4 regions of the Mesorhizobium sp. LNJC405B00 genome follow, and region 1 is predicted to be linked to each of the others. Evidence: predicted binding sites of a transcription regulator. Region 1 holds the regulator's gene; each other region holds the start of a gene.
What was found. The regulator PhoB, encoded in region 1, activates phosphate uptake and scavenging genes when phosphate is short. The targets are predictions, from matches to a motif close to TGTCATNNANCTGTCAT.
Positions count from the first base shown of each region.

Region 2: a site for PhoB is predicted at 2,447-2,463, ahead of X756_RS149875 (PhoX family phosphatase). Genes of this name have one in related genera too.
Region 3: a site for PhoB is predicted at 2,926-2,942, ahead of ppk2 (polyphosphate kinase 2). Genes of this name have one in related genera too.
Region 4: a site for PhoB is predicted at 2,733-2,749, ahead of X756_RS143120 (ceramide glucosyltransferase). Genes of this name have one in related genera too.

Region 1 is NZ_AYWC01000011.1:237,553-244,943, reverse strand. Features, by position in the region: gene X756_RS144910 (PAS domain-containing protein) at 1-253, shown strand, start outside; gene X756_RS144915 (substrate-binding domain-containing protein) at 751-1,779, shown strand; gene pstC (phosphate ABC transporter permease subunit PstC) at 1,875-3,335, shown strand; gene pstA (phosphate ABC transporter permease PstA) at 3,332-4,648, shown strand; gene pstB (phosphate ABC transporter ATP-binding protein PstB) at 4,666-5,490, shown strand; gene phoU (phosphate signaling complex protein PhoU) at 5,532-6,236, shown strand; gene phoB (phosphate regulon transcriptional regulator PhoB) at 6,253-6,942, shown strand; partial or broken gene X756_RS01000000165835 (ROK family protein) at 6,973-7,391, opposite strand, start outside.
Region 2 is NZ_AYWC01000007.1:294,057-301,447, reverse strand. Features, by position in the region: gene X756_RS149870 (GMC family oxidoreductase) at 1-412, shown strand, start outside; gene X756_RS149875 (PhoX family phosphatase) at 477-2,390, opposite strand; gene X756_RS149880 (hypothetical protein) at 2,509-2,904, opposite strand; gene urtA (urea ABC transporter substrate-binding protein) at 3,217-4,527, shown strand; gene urtB (urea ABC transporter permease subunit UrtB) at 4,640-6,256, shown strand; gene urtC (urea ABC transporter permease subunit UrtC) at 6,253-7,391, shown strand, end outside.
Region 3 is NZ_AYWC01000012.1:28,332-35,722, forward strand. Features, by position in the region: gene X756_RS144365 (DUF982 domain-containing protein) at 80-313, shown strand; gene X756_RS1000000167925 (hypothetical protein) at 386-544, opposite strand; gene X756_RS144360 (glycosyl transferase family 90) at 723-1,694, shown strand; gene X756_RS144355 (aldo/keto reductase) at 1,715-2,758, opposite strand; gene ppk2 (polyphosphate kinase 2) at 3,003-3,923, shown strand; gene X756_RS144345 (dihydrofolate reductase family protein) at 4,113-4,757, opposite strand; gene X756_RS144340 (helix-turn-helix domain-containing protein) at 4,868-5,563, opposite strand; gene X756_RS144335 (DUF1330 domain-containing protein) at 5,739-6,065, shown strand; gene hemB (porphobilinogen synthase) at 6,100-7,155, opposite strand; gene X756_RS144325 (pyridoxamine 5'-phosphate oxidase family protein) at 7,244-7,391, opposite strand, start outside.
Region 4 is NZ_AYWC01000013.1:133,444-140,834, reverse strand. Features, by position in the region: gene X756_RS143110 (2'-deoxycytidine 5'-triphosphate deaminase) at 1-3, opposite strand, end outside; SAM riboswitch at 144-221, shown strand; gene X756_RS143115 (O-succinylhomoserine sulfhydrylase) at 279-1,469, shown strand; gene X756_RS143120 (ceramide glucosyltransferase) at 1,481-2,632, opposite strand; gene apaG (Co2+/Mg2+ efflux protein ApaG) at 2,854-3,246, shown strand; gene X756_RS143130 (Hsp33 family molecular chaperone) at 3,432-4,463, opposite strand; gene argF (ornithine carbamoyltransferase) at 4,572-5,483, opposite strand; gene X756_RS143140 (aspartate aminotransferase family protein) at 5,502-6,701, opposite strand; gene X756_RS143145 (GcrA family cell cycle regulator) at 7,060-7,391, shown strand, end outside.

The DNA of each region.
Region 1 (7,391 bases):
CCTGATGGACGTCTCGATGCCGGAGATGAATGGGCTCGAGGCCACCGCCGCAATTCGCCGGCTTGAAGAACATACGGGTATGCATATCCCGATCGTCGGCGTCACCGCGCATGCTTTGAAGGGCGACCGTGAGCGCTGCCTGGAAGCCGGCATGGATGACTATTTGCCCAAGCCGATCAGCCCCAGGGCGCTGCTCGAAAAGGTCGAGCGCTGGGTCGGCATATCAAGCGAAGCCCAACGAGACGCTGGATAGCAACCTGCGGCGCCGGCCGGGATTCGGCCGCGCCGCAACAGCCAAGGATATGGTGCGATCGCACCATATCAAAGCTGGCGCCCAGTCAGGACAATGGTCGCAACGAAACCGCTCATTCAGTTACGGGCGGGAGCAAGCGACCGCCGACAAGAAACAGCGTCGAATCTACCCCAACGGACCTGTTTTTGGCGATGGCTCGGCCAAGATTCGCTCTGGCCACGGGCAACGCGCTCCCGTCCGGTTTTTCTTTCTCGGCATCGCGGCCTGCGGTGTGCCGGGACTTGATGCCAGCACGGATCGCGCAAGCGTCTGATTCCAGCGGCAACTTCCATTCCCACAAACCGGCTTAAAGGGGGCGGCCCACAAGACGTCTGTGCGACGTTACCGGGCTGACACGAAACTGTCATGCGACTGTAATAATCGAAGGCTATTGGCCTCAGCGGGCGCCGGTTTGAAGAGGGCGCCAAGAGACCATCTTCCGAACAGGAGCAGGCCACATGAAGAAATTCCTCGTTACGGCATCGGCCGTGGCGGTAGCGTTCGCCGCATCGTCCGGTGTCGCCGCTGCGCGTGACCAGATCCAGGTCGCCGGTTCGTCGACCGTGCTGCCTTACGCCAAGATCGTCGCCGAGCAGTTCGGCGAAACCTTCACCAACTTCAAGACCCCGGTGGTCGAGTCCGGCGGCAGCGGCGCCGGCATCAAGGAGTTCTGCAAGGGCGTCGGCGAAGACACGATCGACATCGCCAACTCCTCGCGCCCGATCAAGAAGGACGAGCTGAAGTCCTGCGCCGACGCCGGCGTCAAGGACGTCCAGGAAGTCCGCATCGGCTATGACGGCATCGTCTTTGCCACCGACATCAAGGGTCCGGATTGGGCGCTGGTTCCCGCCGACATCTACAAGGCGCTCGCCGCCAAGCTGGTGGTCGACGGCAAGCTGGTCGACAACCCGAACACCAAGTGGAACCAGGTCAATCCGAAGCTGCCCGACTGGGATATCGCCGCCTATATCCCGGGTGAGAAGCACGGCACCCGTGAAGTGTTCGAGACCAAGCTGCTCGACGCCGGCTGCGACAAGGCCGCTTTGAAGGCTGCCGGCATCGCCGACGACAAGGAAATCGGCAAGACCTGCATCGCCATCCGCAAGGACGGCAAGGCTGTCGACATTGACGGCGACTACACCGAGACGCTGGCCCGCATCGACTCCAACAAGACCGGCGTTGGCGTGTTCGGCCTCGCCTTCTACGAGAACAATGCCGACAAGCTGAAGGTCGCTACCGTCGAAGGCATCGTGCCTTCGACGCAGACCATCGCCGATGGCACGTACCCCGTGTCGCGGCCGTTGTTCTTCTACGTCAAGAAGGCGCATCTGGGCGTCGTTCCCGGCCTCAAGGAATATGTCGAGTTCTTCCTTGATGACCAGATGATCGGCCCGGAAAGCCCGCTCGCCCAGTACGGCCTGGTTTCCGCTCCCGACGCCGAACGTCAGGGCCAGCGCGACGCCTTCGCCGCTGGAAAGACAATGTAATCAACGGACGGATCAGGGCGCGGATGAACTCCGCGCCCTGATTTCGCCGCTTGCCGCAACGGCGGCGGCGATCTGAATTTTCCCTGGGGTGGGTTATGTCGTCCTTGCTCGTACTCGCCATAGTCATTGCCATAGGCGTGGTCGCTTTTGTGGTCGGCCGCCAGCGCGCCGCGGCGCTGGATACCGGCAAGGTCAAGCCGCATTCGCGCGCGCATTATCATGGCTGGTGGGCCTTTCTGCTCGCGGTCCTGCCTGCCGTCCTTTTGCTCGCCGTCTGGGATATCGGCTCTTCCTTCTATCTCGACCGGCATATCCATGCCGCTTTGCCCGAGCGCACCGCCGACACAAAGGTCGCCAGCGAAGCGCTCGACGCCAGCCTGGTGAAGAGCCTGGCCAAGGGCCTGCGTCGGCTCGATGGCGATACCGCACTTCCCGCTACTTTCGCCGAATTGCAGCCGCTGCTCGCCGCCAAGGGCGTGGCACTGGCCAGCGACACCCAGGACTATATGATCCCGATCGCGGTCGAGGCGAACCAGGTCCAGGACCGGCTCGGCCTGTTCGGCGCCGTGCTGACCTTCGCTCTGTCGATCGCCGGCGCCTTCTATGCGCTGAGGCAGATCGCACCGCGCGCCAGGGCGCGCAACAATGTCGAGAAGCTGATGCTGTGGGGGCTGCTTGCGGCCTCGACCATCGCCATCCTGACCACGGTCGGCATCGTGCTGTCGATGCTGTTCCAGACCATCACCTTCTTCGAGAGCGTGTCGCCGGTGAGCTTCTTCTTCGGCACGGTGTGGGATCCGCGTTTCGCCGCCGCCGGTTCCGGCGGCAGCCAGGGTCAGTTCGGCCTGGTCCCGCTTCTCGCCGGCACGCTCTACATCGCCGCCGTCGCCCTTCTGGTGGCAGTGCCGGTCGGGCTGATGTCGGCGGTCTACATGTCCGAATATGCCTCGCGCGGTGTGCGCTCGGTGGTCAAGCCGGCGTTGGAACTGCTGGCCGGCATTCCGACCATCGTCTACGGCATCTTCGCCGTTGTCACGCTCGGACCGTTCTTGCGCGACCTGTCGGCGGCACTCACCGGCGGCTCGCCCTTCATCCAGGGCCAGAGCATCTTCACCGCCGGTCTGGTGATGGGCGTCATGCTGATCCCGGTCGTGTCCTCTTTGTCCGACGACATCATCACCGCGGTGCCGCGCGCAATGCGTGACGGCTCGCTCGGCCTCGGCGCCACGCGCTCCGAGACGATCAAGCGGGTGATCCTGCCGGCGGCACTGCCCGGCATCGTCGGCGCCATCCTGTTGACGGCGTCGCGCGCCATCGGCGAGACGATGATCGTCGTGCTGGCGGCGGGCGTCGCCGCCAATCTGACGGCCAATCCGTTCGAGGCGATGACGACCATCACCGTAAAGATCGTCAACCAGCTGACCGGCGATCTCGAGTTCAACTCGCCGCAGACGCTGGTCGCCTTCGCGCTCGGCCTGACGCTGTTCGCGCTGACGCTGGTGATGAACATCGTCGCCCTCTACATCGTGCGCAAGTACCGGGAGCAGTACGAATGACCGACATCCCCCTGGACACGATGGCGGGCGCCGTCGCGCGTCCGCGCCGCGACATCGGGCTGAAGGCGCGCTATGCCGCCGAACGCCGGTTCCGCATCTATGGCGTGATTGCGATCTCGGTGGGCCTGGCGTTCCTGGCCATCATGTTGATCACCATCGTCTCGAAAGGCTACACCGCCTTCTGGCAGACGACGGTGACGCTTCCGATCACCTTCGATGAGAAGGTCATCGACCCCTCGAACAAGCGTGCCACAGACCCGAATGTGCTGATCAAGGCGAACTATCCCAAGCTCGCCGAAAACGCGCTGGTGGCCAAGCTCGGCATCGATCCGGCCAACAAGCCGATGATGCTGAAGCTCAAGGGCTTCCTGTCGGAAGGCGCCCGCGTCCAGCTGCGCGACATCGTCTCCGCCGATCCGTCGGTGATCGGCACGACGCGTGACGTCGACATCCTGGCCGCCGCCAATCTCGACTCGGCCTTCAAGGGCCAGATCGACCTCGGCGTCGATGAAGCGCGCCGCAAGGTGTCCAACCAGCAGATCGACTGGATGAACAAGCTCAAAGCCGAAGGCGCGATGGCCGAGCATTTCAACACCGGCCTGTTCAGCTATGGCGCCTCCAGCCGGCCCGAGACGTCGGGCATGGGCGTGGCCATCATCGGTTCGTTCTACATGATGATGATCGTGCTTTTGCTGGCGCTGCCGATCGGCGTCGCCGCCTCGATCTATCTGGAGGAGTTCGCCAAGAAGAACCGCTTTACGGACCTGATCGAAGTCAACATCAACAATCTCGCGGCGGTGCCGTCGATCGTCTTCGGTCTGCTTGGCCTTGCCGTGTTCATCAACTTCCTCGGCATGCCGCGCTCGGCTTCCTTCGTCGGCGGCCTGGTGCTGACCTTGATGACATTGCCGACCATAATCATCGCCACGCGCGCCGCCCTCGCCGCGGTGCCGCCGTCGATCCGCTCGGCGGCCCTAGGTCTCGGCGCCTCCAAGATGCAGATGGTGTTCCATCACATCCTGCCGCTTGCCGCCCCAGGCATCCTTACCGGCACCATCATCGGCCTGGCGCGTGCGCTCGGCGAGACAGCACCGCTGCTCTTGATCGGCATGGTCGCTTTCGTCGCCGATTATCCGACGACGCCTTTCGATCCGGCGACCGCGCTGCCGGTTCAGATCTATATGTGGGCAAACGAGGCTGAGCGCGCTTTTGTCGAGCGCATGTCCGGCGCCATCATCATCCTGCTCGTCTTCCTCATGGCCATGAACATCACCGCGATCGTGCTCCGGCGCCGGTTCGAGCGGCGCTGGTAGAAAAAAGGCAATTTGGTATGAACATCATGACCGAACAGTCCCTTGAGAATGCAGTGGGCGACAAAATGAACGCCAAGTCGAACGAAGTCATCAAGATGCGCGGCGACAAGGTCGGCGTGTTCTATGGCGAGAAGCAGGCGTTGTTCGACGTCAATCTCGACGTCCGCCAGAACCAGGTGACGGCGCTGATCGGCCCGTCCGGCTGCGGCAAGTCGACCTTCCTGCGCTGCCTCAACCGCATGAACGACACCATCGATTCGGCGCGGGTGACCGGCAAGATCACGCTCGATGAAGACGACATCTACGACAAGAACATCGATGTCGTCGAACTGCGCGCCCGCGTCGGCATGGTGTTCCAGAAACCCAACCCGTTCCCGAAGTCCATCTACGAGAACGTCGCCTACGGCCCGCGCATCCATGGGCTGGCCAAGCGCAAGTCCGACATGGACCAGATCGTCGAGCAGAGCCTGAAGAAGGCGGCGATCTGGAACGAGGTCAAGGACCGCCTGCAGGAGCCCGGCACCGGCCTGTCCGGCGGCCAGCAGCAGCGCCTGTGCATCGCGCGCGCCATCGCCGTGTCGCCGGAAGTGATCTTGATGGACGAGCCCTGCTCGGCGCTCGATCCGATCGCCACCGCCCGTGTCGAGGAGCTGATAGACGAGCTGCGCCAGAACTACACGATCGTCATCGTCACCCATTCGATGCAGCAGGCGGCGCGCGTCTCGCAACGCACGGCGATGTTCCATCTCGGCTATCTCGTCGAGGAGGGCGCCACCGACAAGATGTTCACCAACCCCGACGACAAGCGCACCCAGGACTACATTACCGGCCGCTTCGGCTGAGCCGTCCGGCGGGTGAATTTTCAGGCACGAGGACCAAGATCATGGGTGAACATACCGTCGCCTCCTTCGATGAAGAGCTCGGGCAGATCAGTAAGCTGATCCGCGACATGGGCGATCTGGCCGGCTCGATGGTCAGCGGCTCGACCAAGGCGCTGCTCAATTCGGACAATGCGCTGGCACAGCGTGTCGTGTCCGACGACGCCATCATGGATGCGCGCCAGCGCGAACTGGACGACCGCGCCATCACGCTGATCGCCAAGCGCCAGCCGATGGCCAACGATCTGCGCGCCGTGGTCGGCTCGATCCGCATGGCCGGCGACCTCGAGCGCATCGGCGATCTCGCCAAGAATATCGCCAAACGCGTCGGCACCGTGGGCCTCAGCGTCACGCCGCGCGACCTCTCGCACTCCATCGATGCCATGGCGCAACTGGTGCTGATCCAGGTGCAAGGCGTCGTCGAGGAATATGCCGCCACCGATGCGGCAGCTCTTGCAAAACTCAGGAATGACGACGAGCGCATCGACGTCAAATACACGTCCGTGTTTCGTGAGCTCTTGACCTACATGATGGAAGACCCTCGCAACATCACCGCCTGCACGCATCTCTTGTTCTGCGCCAAGAATCTTGAGCGCATCGGCGATCATGTCACCAACATCGCCGAAAATGCGTATTATGTGCTGACCGGCCAGCAATTGCCCGCCAATCGTCCGAAGCAGGACGAGACGGCGATGGCCACGCCGGCCTGATGAGGGTGAACTGCCTATGATCGCGCCACGCATCATGGTCGTGGAGGACGAGGAGCCGCTAGGCGTGCTCCTCCGCTACAACCTCGAATCCGAAGGCTATCAGGTCGAGGTGGTGACACGCGGCGACGAGGCCGAGATCCGCCTGCAGGAAAACGTGCCCGATCTCCTGGTGCTCGACTGGATGGTGCCCGCTGTTTCCGGCATCGAGCTCTGCCGGCGGCTTAGAGTGCGGCCCGAAACCGAGCGGCTGCCGATCATCATGCTGACCGCGCGCGGTGAGGAAAGCGATCGCGTGCGCGGCCTGTCCACCGGTGCCGACGACTATCTGGTCAAGCCATTCTCGACGCCGGAGTTCATGGCGCGCGTGAAGGCGCTGCTGCGCCGGGCCAAGCCGGAAGTGCTGTCCAGCGTGCTCAAGGTCGGCGACATCGTGCTCGACCGCGAGTCGCACCGTGTCTACCGCAAGAAGAGCGAGATCAGGCTCGGACCGACCGAGTTCCGGCTGCTCGAATTCATGATGCGCCATCCCGGCCGCGTGTTCTCGCGCAGCCAACTGCTCGACAATGTCTGGGGCGAGACGATCTATATCGACGAGCGAACCGTCGACGTCCATGTCGGGCGCTTACGCAAAGCGGTCAACAACGGCCGCATGCCGGATGTCATCCGTACCATTCGCGGCGCCGGCTACGCGATCAGGGAAGACTAGGATGCTGCGCGTCGCGCCGTTGCCGGCCATTCAGGCGACATGCTTGCCGGATTTGGCCTGAATGCCCGGCGCGAAAATCTCCTGATCGACGAAGCCGAGCGCGCGCATGGCACAGCCTTCGCGGATCAGCGGCAGCTCGTTGGGCTCGGTGTCGAAGGAGATCGATTTCGAGTGCTGGCCGCCGGCGGTCTGGGCGATCGCTTCGCGCAATGCCGGTTCGATCAGGTCGAACGCGGCGGCGCTGACGCCGACCATGGCGACGGGGGCCGGGTCGATCAGCGCAAACAGGCTGCCGAGGCCGAAGCCGAGCGCCTCACCGGCCCTGCGATAGGCTTCGCGCTCCGGTCCGTCCGTCTCTCGCGCACGAGCGGCCAGCGCCCGCATATCAGCGTCGCCGATATCGACCGGCTCGGCATCCTCGCCCATCATTTTGGCGCTGCGCCAGATGG
Region 2 (7,391 bases), on a different contig from region 1:
CGAGGACATGCCGCGCGCGGAAAACCGCGTCACGCTGCACAAGGACGAGAAGGACGCGCACGGTATGCCGATCGCGGACGTGCATTTCGATGATCATCCCAACGACACGGCGATGCGCAACCATGCCTACAAGCAGGCCACAGCGCTTTACGATGCGGTCGGCGCGACGCGCTCCTTCCCGACGCCGCCCTATCCCTCAACCCACAATCTCGGCACAAACCGGATGAGCGAAAAGGCGGAAGACGGCGTCGTCAACAAGCACGGCCAAGCGCACGACATCAAAAACCTGTTCGTGTCGGACGGCAGCCAGTTCACCACCGGTGCGGCTGAAAATCCGACGCTGACGATCGTGTCGCTGGCTATCCGCCAGGCCGAATACATCGCTTCGCAAATGTCGGCCAAGACGATCTGAGCCGTCCTCCGGGATCGCTACGCGGAACGCGCATGGCGCGTTCCGCCTTTTTCACTAGGACTCACTATGCGCCGACCGGCTGTCCGTCCTTGCGGCGGATGGCGACGACGGACGGTCGCGGCAGCTGGCCATCCCTGAAGTCGGGCCACAGCGTCTGCGCCTTGTCGAGCGTCTCTGCATCTTCCGCAGGGTGCTGCACCGACAGGAACAAAGTCGTGCCGTCCGGCGTGAAGCATGGGCCGGTCGCTTCGGCGCCATGCGGGCAGGTGAACAGCAGCTTCGGCAGGCCGCGCGCCGCACCTTCGGTGTCGACGCCATAGACGCCGTCCGGCAGGTCGAAATCATTGGCGCCGTCCGTCGCCACCCACAGCCGCCCGGCCGGGTCGAAGGTGATGTTGTCGGGGCAGACGAACCAGCCATTGTCCGACGTATCCGGATGAAAAGTGGCGCCGACATTGGCATCTTTCGGGTTGCCGCAGAGCACGAACAGGTCCCAGGCATACTTTTCCGCCGTGTGGTCGGCATCCGCGCCGCGGCCGCCGGGCGGGATCAGTTCGACAATATGGCCCCAGAGATTTTCCGGCCGCGTGTTGGCCGGATTGACCTTCGACTGGTCGCGCTTCTTGTTCTTGGTCATCACCGCATAGACGCGGCCGGTCACCGGATTGGTCTCAATGTCCTCGGGCCGGTCCATCGGCGTGGCGCCGAGCGCATCTGCCGCAAACCGCGTCTTCAACAGCACCTCGGCCTGGTCGGCAAAACCGTTCTCGACGGTAAGCTTGCCCTGGCCGTGCACCAACGGCAGCCACGTCATCGAGCCATCGGCATCGAAGCGGGCGACCGACAGCACGCCATCGTCGAGCAGATCGGCGCCGGAGGCCGGGTTGGCCTTGTCATAGGCCTTGGCCGAGACGAAGCGGTACATATATTCGAAATAGTCGTCGTCACCCATATAGACGACAACGCGGCCGTCCTTGTTGAGGACCACGGTCGAGGCCTCATGCGACATGCGGCCAAGTGCCGTGCGCTTCACCGGCCTGGACTGAGGATCGTAAGGGTCGATCTCGACCACCCAGTCGAAGCGGTTGGCCTCGTTCGGTTCCTTGTCGAGGTTGAAGCGGTCATGGAAGCGGCCGCGGCCATAGATATCGGAGCCGTCGAAGCCGTAACGGTCAAGCAGGTCGGCGGTCGGCGCCCTTTTCGGGTCGCCGCCGAAAATGTCGGACACGCCTTCCTCGCAGGTCAGCACCGTACCCCAGGGGGTGAAACCGCCGCTGCAGTTGTAGCTGGTGCCGAGCACTTTGGTGCCAGTCGCGTCGGCCGAGGTTTTCATCAGCGCATGGCCGGCAACCGGTCCGGAAACGGTCATTTCGGTGTTGGCGGTGATGCGGCGGTTCAGCGGACTGTCGGCTACGGTTTCCCACTTGCCGTCCTTCAATTGCACCTCGACGATCGAATGGCCCATCGCGGCCATGCCGAGATCGACCTGTTCCCTGGTCATCGTCTTGCCGGCATCGCCCTCGGTCATCCCCGGAAACATCACATTGGGCGAGATGTATTCGTTGTTGACGCAGAGCAGGCCATGATCAGAATTCACCGTGCCCTTCGGCAGCGGCATGAAGGCGATGTAGTCGCAATTGTAGCCGAAGCGCTTTTCCTGTTCCTCCGCCGCGACCTTGTTGCCGTCGAATTCGGCGAGGCCAGCTGCAAGCGGATCGCCCCAGCGCGCGACGATGGTCGTCTCATAGCCTTCGGCGGCGGCATGGGTCTTGTCGTAGACCCGCTTCAGCTCGGGAAAGCCGAGCGTCGACTGCGCTGCGGCGGCATGCGTTTCGCCGGCAAACAAGGAGCCGACAAAGCTGCCGCCGGCAATCAGCGCGCCGGAGGCGAGGCTGCCTTTCAAAAGAGACCGGCGCGAGACGCGCTCGGCAATGATTTCGCGGATGACGGGGGAGGATGAAGACGGTGTATTGGCCATGGTGTCTGCCTCTCAGGGTGGATGTTACGGCGCACCGTTGCCCCTAGTCTGCTTAGGCAACATTCACATGACATAAGAGGAAGGTTTTGCCGCAACTGGGCGCGGCACTACGCATCGCTCAGCCCTTGGTGCAGGTCGAGGCGGTGAAGGCGCCGTCGGGCTGCTTCAGAATGATGTCGAATGACGGGGCGGTCTCGCCGTCCAGTGTTGCCTGTGTCATGGAGACGGAGTTGCCACCGGTGGTATAGCCGCCCAGCGGCCCGAGCCAGGTGATCTCGCCATTGGCATTCATCTGATAGTTGTAGCCTTGCGTCGCGGTGCCGAATGTCACCGGACCACTATAGACATTGCCCTTGATAGTGATGTCGCCGAGGTTGAGGAAGGCGCCGAGCAAATAGACCTCGCAATGATAGGTGCCGTCCGGAAGCTTGCCCTCGCTGAAATCGGCGCGCGCGGCGCCGCTCGTTGCCATCAGCAGCAGGATGCCGGAAATGCATGAGGTGCGAGATGTCATGACGTCACTCTTTTGAAGGGCGAGCTTGCCCTATTTTTGCGCGGTACCGCAACATTGTTAGCCCGGAACACACGGCCGGAGATCAAAAACTAGGCATTTGTCTCAATTGGGCAAAAATTAGGCAAAAGCCATGTGCGCTGCGCAAATTTGCCTCAATCAATTTTCGCCGGCTACCACTGTTTTCTCGAGGCTAATATACCAACCGGCTGATAACGCTCGGCTATTCCATCTTCGTGAGCGGCGCCTTTGCGTTTGGCACGGCAGTTGCATTGCATTATCGCGGTGCAATCAAACAGCTTGGGAGTCTTCGGTATGAGGGGTAATTTCTCCACAATAACAAAAATGTTTTCGGCCGGCGTGGTCGCCGCCGGCCTGTCGATGTCGTCTCCGGCCCAGGCCGCCGAAGACACGATCAAGGTCGGCATTCTGCATTCGCTGTCGGGGACCATGGCGATTTCGGAGACGACGCTGAAAGACGCCATGCTGATGCTCATCGAAGAGCAGAATGCCAAGGGCGGTCTGCTCGGCAAGAAGCTCGAGGCGGTCGTTGTCGATCCGGCCTCCAACTGGCCGCTCTTTGCCGAAAAGGCGCGCGAGCTGATCTCGAAGGACAAGGTCGCCGCCGTGTTCGGCTGCTGGACCTCGGTGTCGCGCAAATCGGTGTTGCCGGTGTTCTCGGAACTCGACAACATCCTGTTCTACCCCGTCCAGTATGAGGGCGAGGAAAGCGAGCGCAACGTGTTCTACACCGGCGCCGCCCCGAACCAGCAGGCGATTCCTGCCGTCGATTATCTCATGAGCGAGGACGGTGGCTCGGTGAAGCGCTGGGTGCTGGAAGGCACCGACTACGTCTATCCCCGAACCACCAACAAAATCCTCGAGGCCTATCTGAAGGCCAAGGGCGTCGCCGCCGAAGACATCATGGTCAACTACACGCCGTTCGGCTTCTCCGACTGGCAGACCGAAGTCTCCGCAATCAAGAAATTCGGCTCGGCCGGCAAGAAGACCGCCGTCGTCTCGACCGTCAATGGCGACGCCAACGTTCCGTTCTACAAGGAACTCGGCAACCAGGGCATCAAGGCCGAGGACATCCCGGTCATGGCCTTTTCGGTCGGTGAGGAAGAACTGGCCGGTCTCGATACCGCGCCGCTGGTCGGCCATCTCGCTGCCTGGAACTATTTCGAGAGCGTCGACACACCCGAAAACAAGAAGTTCATCGCCGACTGGCACAAGTTCATCAAGAATGACAAGCGCACCACCAACGACCCGATGGAAGCTCACTATATCGGCTTCAACATGTGGGTGAAGGCGGTCGAAAAGGCCGGCACCACCGATCCCGACAAGGTCATCGACGCCATGGTCGGCGTGTCCGTGCCGAACCTCACCGGCGGCTATTCGACCATGATGCCGAACCATCACATCACCAAGCCGGTGCTGATCGGCGAGATCCAGGCCGACGGCCAGTTCGAGACCGTGTCGCAGACGCCCGGCCTCGTGATGGGCGACGAATGGTCCGACTATCTGCCCGATTCCAAGGACCTGATTTCGGATTGGCGCGCGCCTCTGTCCTGCGGCAACTTCAACGTTGCCACCGGCAAATGCGGCGGCAAGGGCACGAACTGATCCCTCCCGGGACCGACCGATCGTGGACGCGTCCACGATCGGTACCGCCAAGCGTCCGGGCGCTTCAGCCCGCCCGGACGCGGAATTTCCCCACAGAAGAGTATCTGAACGGATGATCCTGTTGCGCACTCTCGGCCTCATGCTGGTGTTCCTGGTGGCAAGTCTTTTGCCGTCGAACGCAGCCGAAGCCGATCTGCGCGCCATCGTCGCCAAATTCGCCACCGGCACCGGCTTTTCCGCCACGGAGGCCGTCGTGCGCGAGCTTGCCGCCACCGGCGATCCGCTGGTCGAGCGCCCGCTTGCAGCGCTCGCCGAAGGCAACCTTTACATCCGTAAAGCCGATTCAGCCGTCTTCGTCGGCAGTGAGGCCGCTGACAGCGTCACGCTGCTCGACCCGCTGAGTGGCGAGAAAGCCGGCGACGCCGCCAAGGCCGACATCACCAAGATCAAGGTCAACAACACGCTGCGCCGCGTCATCCGCGATGCGCTGGGAACGCTGACGTTGCGCGCGAAAGATCCTTCTGTCCGCATCGCCGCCGCCGACACCATGTTCAAGACCCCCGATGCCGCCAATATCGAGCCGCTCGATGCAGCCATCGCCGCCGAGACCGACGCCAAGGTCAAGGCATTGTTCGAACAGGCGCGCGCGGCATCGGTGCTGGTCTCCGATAAGCCGGAGGCCGACAAGCTTGCCGCCATTGCCCTGATCGGCGCGCGCGGCGACCGCGACGCGGTCTCGCTGCTCACCGCGGTCGAGGCCAATGCGCAAGGCGCGGTCAAGGATGCCGCGACGGCGGCAATCGCCAGCATCAATTCGAGCCTGGCGCTGTGGGATGCCGGCCAGAACATATGGTACGGCATCTCGCTTGGCTCGGTGCTGCTGCTGGCCGCCATCGGCCTCGCCATCACCTTCGGCGTCATGGGCGTCATCAACATGGCGCATGGCGAGATGGTGATGCTCGGCGCCTACACCACCTTCGTCGTCCAGCAGGTGATCCGAACCTCATTCCCCGGCCTGTTCGACTGGTCGCTGGTGATCGCGCTGCCGCTCGCCTTCCTGGTTGCCGCTTCCGTCGGCCTGATCATCGAGCGCGGGGTCATCCGTTTCCTCTACGGCCGGCCGCTGGAAACGCTGCTCGCAACCTGGGGCGTCTCGCTTGTCCTGCAGCAGGCGGTGCGCTCGATCTTCGGACCGACCAACCAGGAGGTCGGCAACCCCTCCTGGATGTCGGGATCGTTCGATGTCGGCCAACTCGCCGTCACCTGGAACCGCCTCTGGATCCTGGTCTTCGCGCTCACCGTCTTCGGCGTGCTGCTCTTTGTTATGAAGCGCACGCCCTGGGGCCTTCAGATGCGCGCCGTCACCGCCAACCGCCGCATGGCCGCCTCGATGGGCATCAGGACGCCTTGGGTCGATGCGCTGACCTTTGCGCTCGGCTCCGGCATTGCCGGCATTGCCGGCGTCGCGCTCAGCCAGATCGACAATGTCTCGCCCAATCTTGGCCGCGGCTACATCATCGACAGCTTCATGGTCGTGGTCTTCGGCGGCGTCGGCAATCTCTGGGGCACGCTGGTCGGCGCCTTCTCGCTCGGCATCGTCAACAAGGTTCTCGAACCCTATGCTGGCGCGGTGCTCGGCAAGATCGTCGTGCTGGTGCTGATCATCCTGTTCATCCAGAAGCGCCCGCGCGGCCTGTTCGCGCTCAAGGGCAGGGCGGTGGAAACATGATCACGGGACGCTTCTTCGCCGCGGGTGCCGACCGTCGCATCGCCATCACTATTTTCATCCTGCTGACGGCCGCCATTATCGTGCCGCTGCTCAACCTCGCAGTGTCGCCGCAAAGCGCGTTCTATATTCCGTCCTACATCGTCGCGTTGACGGGCAAGTACCTCTGCTATGCATTGCTTGCCTTGGCGCTCGATCTCGTCTGGGGCTATTGCGGCATCCTCTCGCTCGGCCATGGCGCCTTCTTCGCCCTCGGCGGCTATGCGATGGGCATGTACCTCATGCGCCAGATCGGCTCGCGCGGCGTTTACGGCAATCCGATCCTGCCCGATTTCATGGTGTTCCTGAACTACAAGGAATTGCCCTGGTTCTGGACCGGTTTCGACCACTTCTGGTTCGCCGCCATCATGGTGCTGGCGGTGCCCGGCCTGCTCGCCTTCGTCTTCGGCTGGTTCGCCTTCCGCAGCCGCGTCACCGGCGTCTATCTCTCCATCATCACCCAGGCGATGACCTACGCGCTGCTGCTCGCCTTCTTCCGCAACGACATGGGTTTCGGCGGCAACAACGGCTTGACCGATTTCAAGGATATTCTGGGCTTCAACGTGCAGGCCGACGCCACCCGCTCGGCCCTGTTTGCCGCCAGCGCCATCATACTCGCGCTCGCCGTCTTCATCACCTGGGCGATCGTCGGCTCCAAATACGGCAAGCTGCTAATGGCGGTGCGCGACGCCGAGAGCCGCACCCGCTTCCTCGGCTGGCGGGCGGAGAACGTGAAGCTGTTTGCCTTCACCGTCTCGGCTGTCATGGCCGGCATCGCCGGCGCGCTCTATGTGCCGCAGGTCGGTATCATCAATCCCGGCGAATTCGAGCCGTCCAATTCCATCGAAGTCGTGATCTGGGCAGCCGTCGGTGGGCGCGGCACCATTGTCGGCCCGATCGTCGGCGCGCTGCTGGTCAATGCCGGCAAATCCTGGTTCACCGGCCTGCTGCCGGAGTTCTGGCTGTTTGCGCTCGGCGGCCTGTTCGTCGCCGTAACCCTGTTCCTGCCCAAGGGCATCGTCGGCATGTGGGATTCCTGGCGCGGTAACGCTCGGGCGATGCGGGCTGCAGCGATTGCAGAGGAAGCGGGCACAGACCC
Region 3 (7,391 bases), on a different contig from region 1:
GCCATCCGCTTTCGGCCTCGCTTCGCGGACGCCGATGGCGTAAGAGGCGGCCATGGAAAACAACCGATTTGAAACACCCGTGACCGTTAAGTCGGGCACGGAGGGAAGCACTCAGCTCTTGCGTACGGTGCGTGAGGCTTCCGATTACCTGCTCAACAGCTGGCCCGGCAAGCGCAGCCCCAAGCATCGCGAAGCGCTGCAGGCCTGCCATGACGCGCTGGCCGGCGACAAGCCGGCGATGATTGCAAGACGCGCCTTCATCGCCGCCGCGCGCGAGGTCAACGTCTTCGTCAGCGACAAGGCCCCGGCCTGATCACATCGGCCTGATCAGACCGGCATTTTGCCAGGATCCGGCCCGTTTCGCGGGCCGGTGATCCTGTCTTGCCTATTTTTCTGTCTCGGTGTCGGTTTTGGAACTTGCCTCGTTCTCAGGCTCGGCGCGCTCCTTGGCCGCGACCTTGGCGGCGAGCTTCTCCGCCTTCTTGGCGGCCTTCTGCCGGTCGCGCTCTTTGCGTTCCTGACCGTAATTCGGTGGTCGAGCCATATCGTTTCCTTTCGCTGTGCCTGATCCTGCCTAGAAGCATTGGCCGGCAAACACAACAGCGCCGCGAGGGCAGATGCCAGCGGTTCTGGACTTGCGTGATGGCGAACACAATGGTTTAGAAAAGGCTGCGGGACAGTTGCTGGAGCCGCCGCCGACCGATTTCGAATCAAAACGACCGATGGCCACGCTTCAAAGAAACGCACAGAAGCTGATCTACTATGCGCGCAACGCCATGCGCGACATCGCGCCGCCGGTTCTTTTCCGGCGCCGGCTCGGCCGGCTGCTCGATCAGGCCAGGCTTTCCGACGCATCGGTCCGCCAGCGGCTCAATTACTACAACACGCTGCGGGAGCCTTTTAGCCCCAGCCCCGAGGCCGTGCCGGTCAGCCGGCTGCCGTCGGACCGCAGCATGTACTATTACGATCTGAAGGAGTTCACCCGTTATTTCGACCCAGATCTGCGCATCGACCTGGAATTCGGCGACGTCATCGAAGTGCCGAAGATGCCGTCGATCGTCAAGGACCGGCCGATAGCGGGCGACAACGGCAACGGCGTCCTGTTCAAGCTGAACAAGTTCCGTCATTTCTACATGCCGGCCGACGATGTCGCCTTCGCCGACAAGCATCCGCTCGTCGTTTGGCGCGGCGAACTCAACAATCCGATCCGCACCTTGTTGCTGGATGCAGCCCGCAATCTGCCGTTCTGCGATGTCGGCACGCCGAGGGCGACAGCACCTGCGGAATACCGCAAGCCCTATCTCAGCATCGATCAGCAGCGCCGCTACCGCTACATCATCTCGCTCGAAGGCAATGATGTCGCGACCAATCTGAAATGGATCATGAGCTCGAACTCGCTCTGCCTGATGCCGCCGCCGACCTATGAGACCTGGTTCGCGGAAGGGCAGCTCGAGCCCGATGTCCATTATGTGCCGCTGGCGCCCGACTTCAGCGATCTGGCCGAGCGCGTGCACCATCTCGAGAAACATCCGGCCGAGGCCCAGCGCATCGTTGCGGCGGCCAACGCCTATTGCCGCAAATTCGCCGACGAGCGGGCCGAGCAGGCGATCTGCCTGCTCGTGCTCTACAAATATTTCGTGCTCAGCGGCCAGATCGAGCCCGATCCGCAGGTCTGGCGGTTTATCGCGGGCTAGCGGCTTCCGGCGCCCTTAAGTCAGATGACGCTGCGGTCCATAACCAGATCGGCCGGGCCGAAGCGGTCCTTCGCCGTAAACTGCTGGTGCCAGTAGGGATAGAGCACCGGAGGCCGGCTGACGGCATCGAGACGCTGGCGTTCATCAAAGGACAGCGTCAGGCTCGCCGCGGCGAGATTGTCTTTCAACTGGGCTTCGTTGCGCGCCCCGATCACCAGCGAGCTGACGGCCGGCCGGCCGAGCAGCCAGGCCAGCGCCACCTGGGCCGCCGAAACGCCGCGTGCCGCACCGATATCGACCAGCACGTCGACAATCCGCCACAGCCGATCCTCGTCGCGGATCGGGGGTTCCGACCAGCCGCCGATCTGGCGCGCCGTCGGACTGTCGCGGCGGTATTTTCCCGACAGCAGGCCGCCGGCGAGCGGGCTCCACACCAAAACGCCAAGGCCCTGGTCGACCGAGATCGGCAAGAGCTCATACTCGGCCTCGCGTGCTTCCAGCGTGTAGTGGATCTGCTGGGTGACGAAGCGCGGCTGGTGCTGGCTGTCGCTGATGCCGAGCGCCTTCATGACCTGCCAGCCGGAATAGTTGGAGCAGCCGACATAGCGGATCTTGCCCTGGGCAACCAGCGTGTCGAGCGCGGCGATGGTTTCCTCGAGCGGCGTCGCGCCGTCCCATTCGTGCAGGAAATAGATGTCGATGACATCGGTCCTGAGGCGCTTCAGGCTCTTCTCGCATTCGCGGATCAGATGATGGCGCGACAGGCCTTCGTCATTGGGGCCCTTGCCGATCCGCATGCGCGCTTTGGAGGCGATCAGCACGTCGTTCTTGCGCTTGCCGCCGAGCGCCTCGCCGATGATCTCTTCCGACAGACCGTTGGAATAGACATTGGCGGTGTCGATGAGATTGATGCCGGCATCGATGCAAGTGTCGATGATGCGCGAGGCCTCCGCGAGATCGGAATTGCCGACGGCAGCGAACGGCCCGCTGCCGCCGAAGGTCATGGTTCCCAAGGTCAGCGCCGAAACTTTCAAGCCGGAACGGCCAAGCGTGCGGTATTCCATGTCTGATCCTCGTAGTTTTGGTGGGGAGGCGGTTTTAGCAGGAAAGGGCGGGGAAGCCCGAACGGGTCCGCTATTTGTAGGACAATTTGAGCGGCTTGTCGCCATGCCAGGGCGCTGGATCGGCAATGCCTCGCTGCTTTGCAGTGAAGACCGGCTGGCCGGCGGCTTGCAATAAAACCGTCATTGCCGGCCTATATCAAGTCGGCTCAGGGTTTCATGTCAGCCGGCAAGCGGAGCAGTGGAAATGAATGAGCTAAAGCAGAATTCTGCGGCCAGGGATTGGCTGGAAGCCGAACTCGCCGACACGCTCGACGAGGACTATGAGCTGGAAATCTCGGAGCCGGCGCTGTCGTTGGAGATCGCCAAGATCTACAAGAACGCGCATCCGCCGTCGATCGATCGCATGCAGTATTTCCGCGACCTGATCGGCTTGCAGTCGCAACTGATCAAGCTGCAGTCCTGGGTTGCCTACCACAAGAAGAAGCTAGTGGTGGTTTTCGAGGGCCGTGATTCCGCCGGCAAGGGCGGCGTCATCAAGCGCATCACCCAGCGCCTCAACCCGCGCATCTGCCGCGTCGTGGCGCTGCCGGCGCCGACCGAGCGCGAAAAGTCACAATGGTATTTCCAGCGCTACGTGCCGCATCTGCCGGCCGGCGGCGAGATCGTGCTGTTCGACCGCTCCTGGTACAACCGCTCCGGCGTCGAGCGGGTGATGGGCTTTGCCGAACCCGATCAGGTCGAAGAGTTCTTCCGCGACGTGCCGGAGTTCGAGCGCATGCTGGTCCGCTCCGGCGTCACGCTGGTCAAATACTGGTTCTCGATCACCGACGAGGAACAGCAGATGCGCTTCATGATGCGCATCCACGATCCGATGAAGCAGTGGAAGCTGTCGCCGATGGACCTGCAGTCGCGCGTGCGCTGGGAGCAGTACACCAAGGCCAAGGAAGAGACGTTTGCCCGCACCAACATCCCAGAGGCACCGTGGTACATCGTCGAAGGCAACGACAAGAAGCGGGCGCGGCTGAACTGCATCGACCATCTCCTCAAACAGCTGCCCTATGAGGACGTGCCGCACGAAGAAATCACGCTGCCCGAGCGGGTGTTCAACCCGGAGTACGAGCGCCAGGTCCTGCCGCGCGAGCTTTACGTGCCGGAGAAGTATTGAGCACTTTTCCTTCTCCCCGTTTCACGGGGAGAAGGTGCCCGAAGGGCGGATGAGGGGCAGCGCCGGCATCGGCGAATTCACAGTCGTCGGACGCTGCTAACCTCCAAAAGCAGCGCTGCCCCTCATTGCCTGCCGGGCATTTCTCCCCGTAGAACGGGGAGAAAGAAGCCTGCGCCTATCACTTCGCCACTACACCCGCTTGATCGTCACATGCGTGGCGAGCGCTGTCGCCACCTGCTCGGTGCACTGGTAACCCAGCTTCAGCATATCCAGCCCGGCAAACAGGCTCTCGCCCCTCCCGAGCAACACTGGCGACACAGCCAGATGCAACTCGTCGATGAGCTTCTCCTTGAGATATTGCCGGATAGTGGAAACGCCGCCGCCGACGCGGACATCCTTGCCGCCGGCCGCAGCCTTTGCTTGTTCGAGCGCGGCGTGGATGCCGCCGGTAACGAAGCGGAAAATGGTGCCGCCTTCCATCACAATGGGGTCGCGCTTGTGATGGGTCAGCACGAAGGTCGGCACGTGATAGGGCGGGTTGTTGCCCCACCAGCCCTTCCAGTTCTCATCCGGCCATTCGCCGCGGATCGGGCCGAACATGTTGCGGCCGAGGATCCAGGCGCCGACATTGTCGAAGCTGCGGACGGTGAACCGGTCGTCCACGTCGGTGCTGCCGCCATCCTTGCCGACCATCTCGTGGAAGGTGCGGGTGCCGGTCATCCATTTGTGCAGATCTTCGCCACCAACGCCGAGCGGATTTTGCAGGTCCTGGTCAGGACCGGCGCCGAAACCGTCGAGCGACAAGGTGAAGGCATTGACGCGCAGTTTGGACATGGAAGACTCCCTTTGGTGACCAGTTGTGATTTGCAATCAGTATTCAAACTGATTGCATTTTGCAACTAGTATTTTTAGAGGCAAGCCGATCTGTGGAATGCGCAGGGACCTCAAGCCGCCACGCGCTTCGGCATCACCGCAAACGGGCTGAGCCCAAGCCAGATCTGCATCTTGCCGGCGACGTCGAGATCGCCGGTCAGGCTGATCTTGTCGCGTTCCTTGTGAACTGTCGTCAGCCCCATCCAGATCGAGGTCATGGTGCACAGATCGGTCGAGACGTAGAGATCGACGTCGAAGCCCGGATCGTACCAGCAAAGATCGACCTCGCCCTGCTTTTCGACGATCAGCCACCACGATCGTTTTGACGCCGGCAGGTCATGGTACAGGAATTGTATCACGGTGCGCCCGTCCGGCAGCGGACTGGGGTTCAGATTGCGCCGCATGTCCCACATCAGCAGCGACGGATCGAGGTTTTTGAGCGACAGCCTGGCCTCGACCCATTTCTGGCCCCAAAACCCCATCGCCTCGACAACCGGGCGCAAATCCCGGCCCGCCTCGGTCAGCCGGTATTCGAACACGCCCTTCTCGGTCGCGATCTCGGTCCGCTCGACGATGCCGCCGGCCTCGAGGTCCTTGAGCCGTTGCGACAGAAGGGTTGGCGACATTTTCGGCACGCCGCGGCGCAAATCGTTGAAGCGGGTCGATCCCGCCACCAGTTCGCGCAGCAGCACCATGGTCCAGCGTGTGCAGAGCAGCTCGGCGGCCATGGAGAGCGGGCAGAATTGCTTGTAACCGGCTTGTGTCATGTGGTGAGCTCCAAAAGATGTTGCCGGACCTTATTCAGAAAACCTGAGTTCAGCCAGTACAGAAGCTGTACTGGCACCCCCGGTACAGTTCTGTGACTGGAGCGGTCCGGCGCTGCCATGCGAGGCAGCGGTACGTCGCCGGGCAGTCCGGTGCCGATCCATGAGGAGTTTTGAAATGACCGCTTACGTGATCGCAGACATCAAGGTGAAGGACGACAAATGGGTGCCGGCCTATGCCGCTTCGGTGCACGACCTCGTGCACAAGCATGGCGGCAAATACCTCGCCCGCAGCGGCAACGTGAAGACGCTCGAGGGCAAGCCGCTCGACACCAGCCTGATCGCCATCATGGCGTTTCCGTCGGCAAAGGCAGCCGAGGCCTTCACCAACGATCCGCAATACGCCCCGTTTGTGGCGGAGCGCCGGAAGGGCAGCGACAGCCGCTTCCAGCTGATCGACGATACCGATCTCGCCGGAACGATTCCTTATTTGCCAAAGGCGTGAGGAAAAGCCGGAACCCGGAGCATCCAGGTTCCGGCTAACCCTTCAGCATCTGCGCCACTTCCGGCGCGAAGTAAGTCAGGATGCCGTCGCAGCCGGCGCGCTTGAAGGCGAGCAGCGATTCCAGCATCGCTTTCTCGCCGTCGATCCAGCCATTGGCGGCCGCCGCCTTGATCATCGAATATTCGCCCGAAACCTGGTAGGCGAAGGTCGGCATCTGGAACTCGTCCTTCAGCCGGCGGATGATGTCGAGATAGGGCATGCCGGGCTTGACCATCAGCATGTCGGCGCCCTCGGCGATATCCTGCTCGGCCTCGCGCACCGCTTCGTCGGAATTGGCGTGGTCGAGATAGTAGGTCTTCTTGTCGCCCTTGAGCAGGCCGGCGGTGCCGACCGCCTCGCGGTAGGGGCCGTAGAAGGCGGAGGCGAATTTCGTCGCATAGGACATGATCGCCACATCCGAAAAACCGTTGGCGTCGAGTGCGTCGCGGATGGCGCCGATGCGGCCGTCCATCATGTCGGACGGCGCGATGATGTCGGCGCCGGCCGCTGCCTGGATGACGGCCGCGGCGGTCACCTGTTCCACTGTCTCGTCATTGACGATGATGCCGTCGCGCAAGATGCCGTCATGGCCGTGCGAGGTGAACGGATCGAGCGCGGCATCGGTGATGATGCCGATCTCGGGCACTGCGTCCTTGATGGCGCGGGTGGCGCGGTTGATTATGTTTTCCGGGTCGAGGATGTGCGATCCCGTCTGGTCGCGCAGGCTGAGTTCAACATTGGGGAAGGTGGCGATCGCCGGAATGCCGAGCTTAGCGGCCCGCTCGGCCTCCTTGACGGCGAGGTCCAGCGACAGGCGGAAGACGCCGGGCATGGCGGCGATCGGCTCGCGCGAGTTCTTGCCGTCGATCACGAAGATCGGCCAGATCAGATCGTTCACCGTAAGCCGGTTTTCCTGCACCAGGCGGCGCGACCAGTCGGCCTTGCGCATGCGCCGCAAGCGGCGGCTGCCGGTGATCTCGTCGACGCTGCGCGCACCGGCGGGCTTTGCCGGTGCGAATTTGTTGCTCGTCGCGGGGGTGAATTTGTTCATCGCAAAAACTCCGGGTCGGGGCGGCTTTTACCACGAGGCCTTGCCGCTGACCAATGCGACACGATTGTGCCAGTCGATAACGCGCTGCTTACGGCTTCGGCGGCCACGCCAGTTCTGGGCCGGTTTTGAAGAACGACACATTGTTGGTGAAGGTGCTCTCCGGGGCGAGCCGGATCAGGCGCCCGTCCGGATGGCCGATGTCGGCGACATTGTCGATGAACCAGCGGTTCCAGGTC
Region 4 (7,391 bases), on a different contig from region 1:
CAAAAGGCTGGCTCCGCTCCAAGGTCGGTCTCTTTGTGGCAGGTTCTTGCCGCAAAACCGCTGGATATTATTGCGGAACCTGCCTGGTACAAACCTCTTAATGAAGCCGGCAATTGACGCAAGCGCAGGTGAGGTCTAAAGGGTCGTTATCCCGTGGTGATTTGGCCGGTCGGCTTGCAGCCACGTTAAACAAGTCGCTAAAGGACCGTCGGGCCGCAAGGCCATATGGACCGGTTGCGACTTTCGCGGCCGGTTTTTTTGTGTCTGGAACAAAAACGATGAGCACCAAGAAGCGTAACTGGAAACCTCAGACCGCACTCGTGCACGGGGGAACGCTGCGTTCCCAGTTCGGCGAGACGTCCGAAGCGATGTACCTCACCCAAGGCTATGTCTACGAGACGGCGCAGGCTGCCGAGGCCCGTTTCAAGGGCGAGGAGCCGGGCTTCATCTATTCGCGCTATGCCAACCCTACCGTCGACATGTTCGAAAAGCGCATGTGCGCGCTGGAGGGTGCCGAAGATGCGCGCGCCACGGCGTCCGGCATGGCGGCGGTGACGGCAGCGCTCCTGTGCAGCGCCAAGGCCGGCGACCATATCGTTGCGGCGCTCGCGCTGTTCGGCTCCTGCCGCTGGGTGGTGGAGACGCTGGCGCCGAAATACGGCATCGAGGCAACGCTGGTCGACGGCACCGACGTCGCCAACTGGGAAAAGGCGGTGCGGCCGAACACGAAACTGTTCTTCCTGGAAAGCCCGACCAATCCGACGCTGGAAGTGGTCGACATCGCAGCGGTGGCGGCGCTCGCCACCTCGATCGGCGCCAGGCTGATCGTCGACAATGTCTTTGCCACGCCCTTGCAGCAGAAGCCCTTGCAGCTCGGCGCCCATATCGTCGTCTACTCCGCGACCAAGCACATTGACGGCCAGGGACGCTGTCTCGGCGGCATCATCCTGTCGGACAAGAAATGGATCGACGAGAATTTGCACGACTATTTCCGCCACACCGGCCCGAGCCTGTCGCCGTTCAACGCCTGGACGCTGCTCAAGGGCCTGGAGACGCTGCCGGTTCGGGTGCGCCAGCAGACGGAAAGCGCGGCCAAGATCGCGGATTTCCTGGCAGGACGGCCGGAAATCGCCCGCGTCATCTATCCCGGCCGCGCCGACCACCCGCAGGCCGACATCGTCAAGAAGCAGATGACGGGCGGATCGACGCTGATCTGCCTCGACGTCAAGGGCGGCAAGCAGGCGGCCTTCGCCTTGCAGAACGCGCTCGACATCGTGCTGATCTCCAACAATCTCGGCGACGCCAAGAGCCTGATCACCCATCCGGCGACCACCACGCACAAGAACCTCAGCGACGAAGCTCGCGCCGAACTTGGCATCGGGCCGGGAACGCTCAGGCTGTCGGTCGGTCTTGAGGATACGGACGATCTGCTGGAGGACGTTGCGCAGGCGCTGAAGGCAGCCGGGTAGGCCGCGAGGCGTCACGCTCCCGACGAAACCTCTTCCAGTTCGGCCGTCTTGGTGCCGATGGTCATGGTGTTGCCGCGCCAGTCGACGGCGCCGCTCAGCCAGCCGCGCGCCCAGATGGCGGGAAGCATCATGTCGCGGACCATCATCGCCGGGACCATGCGCAGCGACAGATGCCAGCCCTTGGCCGCGGCCAGCGCGCATTCGGGAATGTAGGCCGCCGTCAGCACGGCCGACACCGTGGCCGGCAGGCTGATGCCGGCACTTGCGGCCGCCACCAGCGCCAACGCCAACGGCACGGCGACGCCGGTCAGGATCTCGGGTGCGAAAAACAGCGGGAAAGTGACGCGGCGCAACCGCGCCCAGCGCGCCTGACGCGACCAGATGTCGGCAAGTCGGCGCTGCCCCAGTGGTTGCTCGAAAGGCGAGGCAACGAGATTGACGCGCAGGCCCAGTCCGTTGACCAGCTTGGTTGCAGCAGCATCCTCGGCGATCTCGGCGGCCAGCGCGCGGATACCGCCACTGGTATCGAGCATCGGTTTGTTCCACAGCATGCTCTTGCCTTGGGCAAAGCCGAGACCGAGCGCCTCGCCGGCATATTGCCAGCGCGCCTGCAGCGTGTTGAGGAACGCGCATTCGACCTCGGCCCAAAAGCCATCCGGCCGAGAGCCGATCGGCGTCGAGCAGATAAGCCCGGTATTGGTCCGCCAGGCCGCCATCAGGTGCTGGACGTAATCCCTTGGCATCAGCACGTTGGAATCCGCCAGAATAACCCAATGATAGCGCGCCGCTTCCCAGCCCTTGACGCAGTTGTTGAGCTTCGGGTTGCTGCTGACGCGGTCGTCGCCGATCAGCAGCCGGGCCGGCACGTTGGGAAACAGGACGATCGCCCTGTTTATCAGTTTGACGACGGGATCGTCGGCGTGAGCGACGCAGAAGATCAGTTCGTAGCGCGGCCAGTCGAGCGAGAAGGCTCGCTGCAGCGTCTCTTGTGTGAACGGCTCCACGCCGCGCGACGGCACGACGATCGAGACCGGTGGCTGCTCGCCGGACGGCGGAGGGATAAGGCGACGCGCTTGCAGTTTCGACGAAGCAAGCAGGATGCTGGCGAGATTGGAAAGAAGCAAAGCGGAGGAAGCGAAGGCGGCTGTGAGAGCTAGTTCCATCGAGATCTGGTCACTCCGGAAAGGCCGCTCGCGGCTGCTTTGTCAGTCGACAGATGGGCCTTGAGTCGCCGGCAAGGTTTGCGCACACCAACATTGTCATGTGTCACTTAAATGACATTGTTTGTCGGCACTGCGCTTTGAGGCTGGCAGGACATGCCGCTCTGCGCGTATCAAACCGCATGGCGCGACAAATGTTCCCTGCTGCGCAACCGGAGCAGCCCATGTACCGCGCCGTCACGCGCAACATCGAAGTGCAGGTCAGACCGTTCTACCTGGAGGACCGCTCGGACCCGGCGGAGAACCGTTATGTCTGGGGCTACCAGGTGACGATCGACAACCAGTCGGACGATTTCGTGCAGCTTATGTCGCGTTACTGGCACATCACCGACGGCAGCGGCCGGATCGAGGAAGTGCGCGGCGCCGGCGTGGTCGGCGACCAGCCTGAGCTCAATCCCGGCGACAGCTATCAATACACGTCAGGCTGCCCGCTCTCGACGCCCTCCGGCTTCATGGTCGGCCACTACACCATGCGCAACAAAAAGGGCGAGACGTTCGACGTCGCTATTCCCGCGTTTTCGCTGGATCTGCCGGGGACCCGACGGACGGTGAATTAGGGGTTTTCACCCCGTCACTATACGGGGAGAAATGCCCGGCAGGGCAATGAGGGGCAGCGCCAGAGTCATGAGGTTATCTTCCACGCACATGACCTAGGCTATGCGCGGCCATTCACCAAAGTTCGCGCTGCCCTCATCCGCCCTTCGGGCACCTTCTCCCCGTGAACGGGGAGAAGGAAGAGATGCTACTGAGTTGCAAACTCCGCCGGGTCGAAGTCGTACTGCTTCGAGCAGAACTCGCAGGCGACGTGGATGCCGCCATCTTCGGTGCTGTCCTTGATCTCCTGCGCGGAAAACCCCTCGAGGATGCCGCGTATCTTGTCCCTTGAGCAGGAACATTGGTCGGCGACCGGCACGCCGCCGAAGACGCGCACGCCATGTTCGTGGAACAGCCTGTAGAGCAGCCGCTCGGCGCCGATGGTCGGGTCGATCAGCTCGGTCGGCTCGATGGTGCCGAGCAGCGCCACCAGCTCGCGCCACGAATTGTCGGCCGGCTCCTGCGTCACGTCACGCGGATCGCCGTCGCCGCCCGAAATGTCGGGCACGCGCATGCGCTCGGGTGACTGCGGCAGGAACTGCGCCAGGATGCCGCCGGCGCGCCACTGCTCACGAGCGCCGCCGGGACCTGGCGTCAGCAGCTTGGCCACCGACAGCCTGAGGTCGGTCGGGATCTGCTCCGACTGGCGGAAATAGGTGCGCGCGGCGTCTTCCAGCGTCTCGCCGTCGAGCTGGACGATGCCCTGATAGCGCTGCGTGTGCGCGCCCTGGTCGATGGTCAGCGCCAAAACGCCGCTGCCCAGCAGCGTCTGCTGCGAGGTCTGGCCTCCGGCCACCAGGGCCTCCAGCCGGTCGGCGTCGAAACGCGCATAGGCGCGCAATGCCGAAGGCGTGGAGAAATCCGCGACCAGCATGTCGACCGGCCCGTCGGTGCGGGTCTGCAGGATGAACTTGCCTTCGAATTTGAGCGAGGTGCCGAGCAGCACCGTCAGCACACAGGCTTCCGCGAGCAGGCGGGCGACCGGCTCGGGATAGTCGTGACGGTTGAGGATGGCGTCGAGCATCGGCCCGAGTTGCACGGTGCGGCCGCGCACGTCGAGCGGGCCGACCTCGAAGGGTACGACATGATCGTCGCCGGCATAGCCGAACTCGCCGAGTTTGGGGTGATGTTCAGTCACTTGATGCGTTTCCAACATGACAAAGCTCCAGGGCGCGGCCATGCGGCCCGGAGGGGTGCATGCGTCCAAACGCGCTTGATTTGCGTGATGCGGCGCAAATAGGCATCACGCCGCCCCGGATCAAGCGCTTCGAGATCAAGCGCCTGGAGATCAAGCGCCCAGACACCAGGCCAAAACCGCCTTCTGGGCGTGAAGCCGGTTCTCGGCTTCGTCGAAGACCACCGAATGCGGCCCGTCGATGACCTCGTCGGTCACTTCCTCGCCGCGGTGCGCCGGCAGGCAGTGCATGAACAGGGCGTCGGGCTTGGCCCTGGCCATCAGCGCCGCATTGACCTGATAGGGCGAGAAGACATTATGGCCGCGGGCGCGGTGTTCCTGGCCCATAGACACCCAGCAGTCGGTGACGATGCAGTCGGCTTGGTCGACGGCCTCTTCGGGCGAGCGGGTGAAGTGCAGCTTGCCGCCATTGGACTTCGACCAGTCGATGTGCTTTTGCGCCGGCTCGCTGCCTTCCGGCACTGCGACGTTCAGGTTGAAGCGGAACCGCGCCGAAGCTTCGAGCAGCGAATGCAGCACGTTGTTGCCGTCGCCGGTCCAGGCGATGGTCTTGCCGGCAACCGGACCGCGATGCTCCTCGAAGGTCATGATGTCGGCCATCAGCTGACAGGGATGGGTGTCGTCGGTCAGCCCGTTGATGACCGGAATCGTGGCATTCTCGGTCAGCTCGAGCAGCCGCTCATGCGACGTGGTGCGGATCATGATGGCGTCGACATAGCGCGACAGCACCTTGGCGGTGTCGGCAATGGTCTCGGAGCGGCCGAGCTGCATTTCGGTGCCGGTCAGCATGATGGTCTCGCCGCCGAGCTGTCGCATGCCGACGTCGAAGGACACGCGCGTGCGCGTCGACGGCTTGTCGAAGATCATGGCCAGCACCTTGCCTTCGAGCGGTTTGGTCCGTTCGCCGGCCTTGAGGCGCGCCTTGCGCACCACCGCATCGTCCAGCATCAGGCGCAGATCGCCTTCGGAAACGGCGGAAAGATCGGTGAAATGGCGAAGGCTCATCGGGAATGGTTCTCGGGATTACTTCGCGGCGGCCGCGGCGATGGCGTCGGTCAGGCCCTTGGCGGCGGCGCGGATGCGATCGAGCGCTTCGCCGATCTCGGCGTCGGTGACGGTCAGCGGCGGCAGCAGACGAATGACGTTGTCGCCGGCCGGCACCGCCAGCAGATGCTGGTCGCGCAGCGCCATGTTGACCTTGGTGTTTGGCATGGCGCATTTCAGGCCAAGCATCAGGCCGCTGCCCCTGATGCCTTCGATGACATCGGGAAATTCGTCGGCGACCGCCGCCAGGCCCTGCTTCATCAGCAATGCCTTGCGCTGGACGTCTTCAAGGAAGCCGTCTTCCAGCACGACGTCGAGCACAGCGTTGCCGACCGCCATGGCCAGCGGATTGCCGCCGAAAGTGGTGCCATGCACGCCTGCCGTCATGCCGACGACAGCGTCGTCGGTGGCGAGGCACGCGCCCATCGGAAAGCCGCCGCCAATGCCTTTGGCAATCGCCATGATGTCGGGCGTCACGCCGGTCCATTCATGCGCGAACAGCTTTCCGGTGCGACCGATACCGCACTGGACCTCATCGAAGATCAGCAGCAGGCCGTGCTGGTCGCAGAGCTGCCGCAGCCGTTTCAAGGATTGCGTCGGCACCGGGCGGATGCCGCCCTCGCCTTGCACCGGTTCGATCAGGATCGCGGCGGTCTCTGGTGTGATCGCCTTTTCGGCGGCGTCGATGTCGTCGAAGCCGACCTGGTCGAAGCCTTCGACCTTGGGCCCAAAACCTTCGAGATATTTGTACTGGCCGCCGGCGGCGATGGTCGCCAGCGTGCGGCCGTGGAAGGCGCCTTCGAAGGTGACGACCCGGAAGCGCTCGGGATGGCCCTTGACGAACTGGTAGCGCCGCGCCGTCTTGATCGCGCATTCGAGCGCCTCGGCGCCGGAATTGGTGAAGAACACCTTGTCGGCGAAGGTGGCGTCAGCCAGCCGCTCGCCGAGCCGGGTCTGCCCCGGGATCTCGTAGAGATTGGAGACGTGCCAGAGCTTGGCCGCCTGTTCGGTCAGCGCCGAGACCAGATGCGGATGGCTGTGGCCCAACGAATTGACCGCGATGCCGCCAGCGAAATCGAGATATCGCTCGCCCTTGTCGGTAACCAGCCAGGTGCCTTCGCCATGATCGAAGGCCAAAGGGGCGCGGGCAAAGGTCTCGTAAAGCGCCGAACCGCTCATTATATGCGTCTCCGGTACCGGAAAAATCAAAAAAGCCGCCAAAGCGGCGGCCTTTGCGGCTTATCGTGTTTTTCGGCCATGAAGTCAACGAAAACGTCGTGCAGAGGCGCGTGGCCAGCTCCCGACGAGACGCCGGCTCATAAGCGACCGGGCAAGTTGGGGAAAACCTAAAAAACCGATTCGTGTTGCACCTGGGACTCTTGTCACCGAGTCAACACATGAGGTAATTGTAGTCGGGAAATAACTAGATTTCGTGCGGCGGACCTAATCACCTAATATATGTGGTGTCTGCCCCGGCAAAGATTGCCGGGTCGGGAACGGATTCCGGCTGCCGCACACATAGCAGGAGCGCGGTCTCATGAACTGGACTGACGAGCGGGTCGAACTTCTCAGGAAACTGTGGTCGGAGGGCTTGAGCGCAAGCCAGATCGCCGCACAACTCGGCGGGGTCAGCCGCAACGCGGTCATCGGCAAGGTGCACCGGCTGAAGCTGTCGGGCCGCGGACGCTCGACCGCGACGCCGGCGCGTCAGAAGAAGACAACGCAGGGATCTTCGATCCAGAAATCGGTGCCTCGCGCCGCAACCACGCAGCGCCATGTCACGACTTCGATCGGGGCGAACGCACTGCAGGCGCAGTTCGACGCCGAGCCAGTGGCGCGCCACTACATCCGCCCGGTCGAAAACGTCGT